Regions from separate parts of the Flavobacterium sp. FlaQc-28 genome, predicted to be linked through region 1. Evidence: riboswitches for the same ligand, from Rfam matches in the RefSeq annotation. Region 1 holds a riboswitch; the other holds the start of a gene.

Region 1 (4,435 bases):
AAACAGCAATTGGCTTATTTTGGCGGTTTTGAAATTTTACAAATTGCCGGTGGAATGCTCGGAGCATACGAAAACAAAATGCTTATTCTAGTTGATGGTTTTATTTGCAGTACGGCTTTTTTGATTGCTTCAAAAATAAACCCTAACATCAAACACAATGCTGTTTTCTGCCACTGCTCTGCCGAAAAAGCACACATAAAATTACTAAATTACCTTAATGCAAAACCTATTTTAAATCTAGATTTGCGCTTGGGCGAAGGAACCGGCTGCGCAGTTGCTTTTCCGATTTTAAAATCGGCGGAAACATTTTTAAATGAAATGGCTAGTTTTGAAAGTGCTGGGGTTAGCCGCAAGTAAGCTCCAATTAAAAATTTATCTTAAATGAAAAAAGAACTGCATATTTTCTTTACCTGTTTAATGTTCTACACGAGAATTCCTTGTCCAAAAAATATCAATCATGATCCAGATTACTTAAATAAAGCAACACGATATTTTCCATTTATCGGTTGGATTGTAGGAACAATTTCATTTACTGCTTTCTATATCTTTTCTCTTTTCCTATCAACAGAAACAGCAGTTATTTTTGCCATCATAGCTTCTGTATTAACAACTGGAGCTTTTCACGAAGATGGATTTGCTGATGTCTGCGATGGATTTGGCGGAGGATGGACTAAAGAGAAAATACTCATGATTATGAAAGACAGCGCAATTGGAGCTTATGGCGCAATTGGCTTAGTTTTACTTTTTCTAGCAAAATTTAAATTACTGACAGAATCAATTTCACTTTTTACAAACAGCAATTCTTATTTATTAGTTTTTCTATTATTTATTTCCGCTCATTCTGTAAGTCGTTTGGCTGCCATCAGCATTATTTTCACGCATGAATATTCTCGAGACGATGCTTCAAGTAAAAGCAAACCTATTGCTAAGAATCATAGCTGGAAAGAAATTTTCGGGTCTTTTTTCTTCGGATTGATTCCTTTATTGATACTCTCCTATTTCAACTTTAAATTTCTGCTTGCTTTAATTCCTATTTTTATTATGCGTTATTTCCTTGCGAGATATTTCCAAAAATGGATAGACGGTTATACAGGAGACTGTCTTGGTGCAACGCAGCAAGTTTGTGAAGTTGTTTATTACTTAAGCATTCTTTTGATATGGAAATTTATTTAGTTCGTCATACTGAAACGGTCTGCGAGAAAGGAATCTGCTACGGGCAATCTGATGTAGATATTGCAGCACCTTTTGAAACAGTATTCGAAAAAATTGTTTCACAATTACCCTCAGAAGCTCTGATTTTTACAAGTCCGCTAAAACGCTGTGTTACTTTAGCAAAATACATTCAAACAAAAATAAACGCCATTTCATATCAAGAAGACGAGCGTTTAATGGAAATGAATTTTGGCGATTGGGAATTGAAAAAATGGAATGAAATTCCGCCAGAGCAACTAAATCCCTGGATGGAAGATTTTGTAAACGTTAAAGCTCAAAATGGCGAGTCATTTACAGCATTACACGAAAGAGTTGGAGATTTTATAGCCACACTTACATCGAAAAAAATAAATTCTCCAATTGTTATTACGGCACATGCTGGTATAATTAGAAGTATATTATGCCACCTGACTTCATTGCCGTTAAAGGACGCTTTTCAAAATAAAGTCGACTTTGGAGAGGTTATAAAAATCGAATTATAAAGTCCTTTTGTTTGCAGTTTATCCTGAAAACTAAAACAAATTTGAATTATCATTATTTTTAACTTTATATTTGCAGCAAATTAAGGTTGTGTTTTTATTCTAACACATTAAAAGGGAATCAAGTAAAAATTCTTGAGCTGTACCCGCAACTGTAAGCTTTGTTCTAAAAAGAATGCTTGTTGTAAACTACAAAACCACTGCTCGCCCCGGCGAATGGGAAGGTAAACAACAAGACGCAAGCCAGGAGACCTGCCTTTATAACAAAATATCGAGCTCTCGGGAAAAAGAGTGTAGAAATTATGACTTTAAAAATACGTGTTGCTTGCCTTTTCTTATTGTTGTGTCAAAGTATTTTGGCGCAAAAAGATTCTATTAATAACTTGAAAGAGGTTCTGGTTTCTGATGCCAATCTAAAAAAATACTCCAACTCCCAATCGGTTTTAAAACTTAATGATTCCATCATAAGTAAAAATGAAGCTTTACTTACTGATTTATTAAATTTTAATTCTACTCTTTATTTTAAAGAATATGGCCGAGGAATGCTTTCTACAGTTTCTTTTCGAGGAACTACTTCTTCGCAGACTGCAGTAATCTGGAACGGAATTAACATTAATTCTCAAATGAACGGAAGTACTGATTTCAACACCATTTCTGGTTCTGATTATAATTCTGTCAGCGTAAAAGCAGGCGGAGGAAGTGTTATTTATGGCAGCGGCGCAATTGGAGGAACGGTGCATTTAAACAATGACATGAGTTTTTATAAGCGTTTTGAAAATAATTTAAGACTGGATTATGGCAGCTTCAACACGATTGGAATCAATTATAAAACTAATATTTCTAACGAAAAATGGAGCGCTCAAATTGGTTTTTCTAAAAACAGCTCGACAAACGATTATAAATATTTAAATCGATATACTTGGAGAGGCGAACAGCGCTGGAATCAAAACGGACAATACGACGTTATTACAATGAATGCTAATGTGGGATATAAAATTAATGCCAAAAACAGCTTAAAATTATATACTCAAACTTCAAATACAGATAGAAATACTTCTTTAATTACTGAAACGGAAACTAAAAGCAAGTATGTAAATGGTTTCAATAGAAACTTATTAGAATACGACGGTAATTTTGGAAAACTAACTGCAAATTTCAAAACAGCGTATATTTTTGAAAACTATCAGTATTATGCTGATAATTCAAAAAATCAATATACGTACGGAAAAACGGAGAGTTTTATTTCTAAAGCTGATTTAGGTTACACTTTGTTTAAGTCGACTCAGATAAATGGAATCATAGATTATAACCGAACAAAAGGTTACGGAAGCGGTTTTGGAAATAACACTAGAGAAATTGGTTCGGCTGCTTTACTTATAAAACAAGATTTCTCGACTGACTGGAAGAATGAATTTGGGATTCGAAAAGAATTTACAGACAATTACAAATCTCCTATTTTATTCAATTTTGGTTCTACTTATCAGTTTAGCAAATTATATCAATTAAAACTAAACTTATCTCGAAACTTCAGAATCCCAACTTTCAATGATTTATATTGGGAAGAAGGCGGAAATCCCGATTTAAAACCAGAAAGCTCTTATCAGGCAGAAATTGGAAACGTTTTTACTTTTAAAAACATTTCGCTGACACAGACTTTTTATTACATCAAAATTAAAGATCTACTGCAATGGGTTCCAGGTTCAAACGGCATTTGGACACCTCAAAATAGAGACAAGGTTAATAGTTATGGTGCCGAAACTCTGCTGAGTTGGAAAAAACAGTATGGCAAAAATATTTTTGGTGCAAATGCTTCTTATGCTTACACTGCTTCTAAAGACGAAGAAACCAAAAAACAGCTTTTCTTTGTTCCATTTAATAAAGTTACAGGTTCCGTTTCTTATTCGAGAAATAAAATCTCTGCTTATTATCAATTTTTATATAATGGATTTGTTTATACCAGAGCAGATAACAATCCAGACGAAATCATAAAAGATTATACGTTATCAAATATCGGAATCGATTATGATTTTAAATTTCTTGACTCCTTCAAACTTGGCGTTCAAGTATTAAACATCTTCAACGAAAATTATGAAAGTCTTGAAGACAGACCTATGCCTGGTCGAAATTTCAACATGTATTTAACTCTAAAATTTTAATATTTATGAAACTTAGCAAATTACTTTTAATAGCACTAAGTGTTTCCTTATTTGTGTCTTGTTCTAATGACGACGACCAGCCAAAAGGAGAATACGACAATGGATTTTTCATTTTAAATGAAGGAAGTACAGGACAAGGAACTGTTTCTTTTTCTAGTGATAATTTTAGCCTTTTTACAAAAGATGCTTACACTGCAGCAAACGGATCAGATTTACTTGGAAAATATGCTCAAAACATTTTCTTTAACGGAGATAGAGCTTACATCATTGCTGGTGGTTCAAATGTTATAAATGTGGTAAACAGATATACTTTTAAATTGATCGCTAAAATCGACAGCGGACTTGCTAATCCAAGATATGGCGTTGTGAAAGACGGAAAGGCTTATGTTACTAATGCAAACACTTATTCGTACATTAACCCAGCTACTGGTGATACTGACGATTATGTTGCTGTAATTGATTTAGCAACAAATAAGGTAGAATCAAAAATTGAATTGAATGCCACTGCAAACAGACTTATTCTTGAAAATGGCAAATTGTACATTACAGAACCAGATGCAAGCGACAAACTTTTGATTGTTAATATTG
Region 2 (4,435 bases), on a different contig from region 1:
AAAAGTTACATATCGGCAATTTTTGATGTCAATTACTTTAAGGCGTTTTGCGGTAACCACATCCATAACTTCAATTTTGTTTGAGTTGTTGATAACGGAGTATAATTTTGAACCGTAAATACCAATATCGTTTCCTACATCGCCTAGACCTAAAGTGGCATCAGGATTTGCTTGACCGTAAACATTACGCTTGTAACTTCCGGTTTCGTAATCGTAATAATCCAATGAAGCTTTATTCATGTTCATATTCCCCTCGTTAAGAAGATAAAAACCTTGTACGGTTGTAACAGTTTCGGGCGGTAAAACTTCTACTTCTTCAGGAATAATAGGGTCGTCTTCCTGACATCCTTGAAGAGCCGCTGCCGCAAAAGCGAGTAAAAGCCAAAATTTGAAATTTGTTTTCATTGCTGAGAATTTATTTAGTGTTGCTGTTTTATTTTAAAAGTTTAGAGAAAGGCTTAATCGATAATTTCTTCCTGGCATAGGAAAATTGAGTACCACATCATAATATTGATTGAATAAATTATTGACTTCACCGCTTATTTTTACAGGGATTTTTGAGAACTTTCCATTCCAAATAAGAGCCATATCACTGGTGTACCAAGGCTTAACATAATTAACAGGAATGTTTGCTTTTTGACTGTAACGCTCGCCGGTATATATAAAACTGTAGTTAAGATTCCATTTTTTCCAGTTGACAGATGAGGTTATTGTACCGCTGTTTTCTGGTGTATAAGGAATTTGATCGCCGTAAGTTGTGCCTTTTGCAGTAATATCGATTGCTTTTTGATAGGTATAGCTTAAACCTAAATCCAGAAATATTTGCTGCGGGAATTTAAAAACGAAATTGGTGTTTAGTTCTAAGCCGCGAATATCGACTTCGCCCAAATTCATCATTGTCCATCTAAAAAGGTTAGATGACGGCATTGCGATAATTTTATCTTTTACTCGATTGTAATATACATCGGCTTGAAATGATACCGATTGCAGCATTTTTTTAGGCTCAATACTGTAAGTAGTTCCCACATCGTATTGCGTTGTAAATTCTGGACGCAATGAACTGTTGCCTATAAAAGTGTAGTACAAATCATTGAAAGTGGGCATTCTAAAAGACTCTTTGTAAAACGCTCGAACTCTGAAATTCTTTATCGCAAAAGGTTGATAAGAAGCCGATACAACCGGGCAGAAAACATGCTGACTATCGCCTTGCTGATAATATTTAACCTGTTCATCGATATAAGCTCCAAGTAAATTAGCTTGAATATCAAGTCGGTTCCAATGCATTTCGCTGGAAATAACGCTTAAATAAGAATATCGGGTAGGATAGGGAAAACGGTATAAATTAGCATCAAGCGTATTAATGGAGAAATCTGCTGCAAGCGACATTTTCCACCAATCTTTTATAGCGTAGAGATTGACAATCGAAGCGTAAAATTCGTTTTGATAATATTTATTGTCCAATGCACCTTCAAGAGTTTTATAATCAGGATCGATATAACGGCTGTAGTCTCTGCTGAATTTTACATTAGTAAGCATTTTGTGTTTTTCGAAAAAGGAATTTTCTACAGAACCATGAATAAAAAAATTGCGATCCCATTGCCTTTGCACATGTTCGTATCTATTGGCTAGAATTGCGCCCGGAAGTCCTCGTTCAGAATCGTAATAATAGGCCTTGAAGTTGGCAAGAGCATTTGAACCAAATTTGGTGTGCAGGTTCAATTCAGCCCGAAGTGCGGTTATATCTCCGTTTTGGCGAACTGCAGTTGTATCATAGCCGTCTTTTTTCTGATAGCGGTATTTGTATTTTCCATCGGCTTTAAGCCATTCAATATTTGAGGAAAGCGCTGTTCTGGAAGTTAATTTTTGCTGATAAAGAACAGAAGGATTTACTAATCCAAAAGATCCAGTTTTAAAAGAAGTTCTAATATTTGTAGTTTTACCCGATTCGAAAACAGGAATTTTTGTTTTTAGTAAAAGCGTACTTGAAGCGAAAAAACCTCGTGCAGGCTGAAAAATAGTCGATTTTTGACCATTATAAAGTTCGATAGCTTCAATATTGTCCAAAGAATATTTTCCTAAATCGACTTGACCGTTTTGCGCATTTCCAACCGTCATTCCGTCATAAAAAACTGCCGTATGAGCGCTTCCTAAACTTCGAACGTTTATGGTTTTTAAACCGCCGATTCCGCCATAATCTTTCAATTGGACTCCCGAAAAATAACGAACAGCATCCGCAACCGAAAGACTGTTTAGTGCTTCAAGCTGTTTGCCTGATAAGATCTGAACAGGCATGGGCGATTCGATCCTAAACTCGCGTTTGCTTGCGGTTAGAATAACTTCTTTTAACGGAAGTGGTTTTAAAGAGTCCAGCTCTTTGGTTTTAGGATTATCCTGTGCCATAATCGGATTTATAAACAAAATCCATAATAAGGCACATAATCCACAATGCAGCAGGCCTGAATGCCTGTTTTTACATACGTGCATAACAAAATGGTCTATTTGTAACAAATAGTTTTAAACGGAAAAAATGAAATCAAATGTTTAGTTTGATAAATGTGTTTGTTTTTAAAACTCTGGTCCACGAGAGTTTAAAATGATATGCAGTGGCAGGTCTCCTGACTTATTCCCATTTTGAGCCGCCTTCCCGCATTAGAAAAATGCAGTGGCAAAAGATTTGATTTCGAAAACTAAAAAAAGCTTTCCTAATCTGTCAAAATGTTGCATGGAATTTACAGTAACGGGCTTGTTCAGGATTTGCACCTGATTCCCTCTTCGTTAACTGCACTTGAAAAGTTGCAGCTAAACCATTGCGGGTGCAAAAGTAAATAAACTCTTTATGGTTATGGTTATGTTTTTGAAAAAAATGCTGAAAAGTGTTTTTGAAAAGAAAAGTAATTGATTTTACTTTTGTTTGATTTTTTATTTTGAGAAATCGAGATTTTGTATATTTATAGTGTTATTTATTTGATTATTAATTGTTTGTATTTAATGAAGTGGAGATGAAAAAGACTAAAAATACGCTGCCAAACGAATCTGAAGATTTGTTTTTGACTGATGGCGGACTCGAAACAACATTGGTTTTTCTAGAAGGTTTTGATCTGCCTTATTTTGCTGCCTTTGATATATTAAAAGATCAAAAAGGATACGACAGTATGAAAAATTATTATTCGCGTTATTTAAAAATTGCCGAAAAGTATAAAACAAATTTTATTTTAGAAAGTCCAACTTGGCGGGCAAATCCAGAGTGGATTGAAAAAATTGGTTATCCAAAAGATTCCTTATTTGAGTTGAATAAAAAAGCAGTTTCGCTTTTAACAGATTTAAAAATAGAATTTTCGAATTCCATAAAATCAATTCTTATAAGCGGCTGTATAGGTCCTCGGGGCGACGGTTATGTGCCGGATAATTGTATGAATGTTGAAGAAGCGAAACAATATCATTTGGCACAAATAAAAGCTTTTAGTCAAATGCCGGTTGATTTTGTATCGGCGCTTACCATGAATTATATCGAAGAAGTGATAGGTATTGTTAAAGCTGCCGAAACTGTAAGTTTGCCTGTAGTTATTTCGTTTACTGTTGAAACTGACGGGAAACTGCCAACCGGAATGAGCTTAAAAGACGCAATCGAAAAAATAGACAAAAGCGTGAATGTACCTCCGTTGTATTATATGATAAATTGTGCGCATCCTACGCATTTTGTAAACGAACTGAAAACGAATGTAAATGAAAATTGGATAAAAAGAATAAAAGGTTTTCGAGCAAATGCATCTTGTAAAAGCCACGCCGAATTAGACGAAGCCACAGAATTAGACCGAGGAATTCCTAAGGATTTGGGTAAAGAATACAAAAAATTAAAAGATACTTTTAGTCATTTAAATGTATTTGGCGGCTGCTGCGGCACTGATGAAGAACATATCCACGAAATTGTAAAGCAATTGAAAGTAGTTTAAAACAGCTTTATAAATCTAAAACTTAAATAATTTGCTCTTTGATTGCGGTATGTTTTAACACATAGAAGCATAGATTTGTTACTTTAAAAAAGGCGTTTTACTTGCCTAAAACACACATAAACAGCTATGTGAAAGAAATGAGTTTCTTTTTGTCTCCTTAAATTAAGCCTATAAAATCTATGTTTCTATGTGTTTAATTTTTTTTGATGTTACCATATAAGATAACCACATTTTGAAAAAAAACATCAAAATTTGAATTATGATAAAAAGTAATACAGAAAAAATAATGGCAGTAAAAGAAACTAAAAGTTTAGAAGAGATAAAACAGTATTTCAGTGTTTTAAAAAAATCAAGCGACAATAACGAAGAATGTAAAACAGAAATCAAGTTTTCAACTTATTATGAGCTTGGATGTATGATTAATAATATGCTAAAATTGTGTGTTTTGGGGCTTGACAATGATAAAGATTCCTCAATTAATGTTG

What was found. A riboswitch is a leader RNA that binds a small molecule or an ion and turns the genes downstream of it on or off. The one in region 1 is predicted to bind cobalamin.
Region 2: it holds a riboswitch for cobalamin, as region 1 does, so the genes downstream of both, ACHRVL_RS19530 (TonB-dependent receptor) here and ACHRVL_RS18870 (TonB-dependent receptor plug domain-containing protein) in region 1, are expected to answer to the same signal.

What each region holds. Positions count from the first base shown of each region.
Region 1 is NZ_JBIPCM010000008.1:167,230-171,664, reverse strand. It holds gene cobT (nicotinate-nucleotide--dimethylbenzimidazole phosphoribosyltransferase) at 1-357, shown strand, start outside; gene ACHRVL_RS18880 (adenosylcobinamide-GDP ribazoletransferase) at 382-1,173, shown strand; gene cobC (alpha-ribazole phosphatase) at 1,158-1,694, shown strand; cobalamin riboswitch at 1,761-1,966, shown strand; gene ACHRVL_RS18870 (TonB-dependent receptor plug domain-containing protein) at 1,994-3,847, shown strand; gene ACHRVL_RS18865 (YncE family protein) at 3,853-4,435, shown strand, end outside.
Region 2 is NZ_JBIPCM010000009.1:57,884-62,318, forward strand. It holds gene ACHRVL_RS19525 (YncE family protein) at 1-405, opposite strand, end outside; gene ACHRVL_RS19530 (TonB-dependent receptor) at 439-2,484, opposite strand; cobalamin riboswitch at 2,588-2,824, opposite strand; gene ACHRVL_RS19535 (homocysteine S-methyltransferase family protein) at 3,000-3,950, shown strand; gene ACHRVL_RS19540 (hypothetical protein) at 4,210-4,435, shown strand, end outside.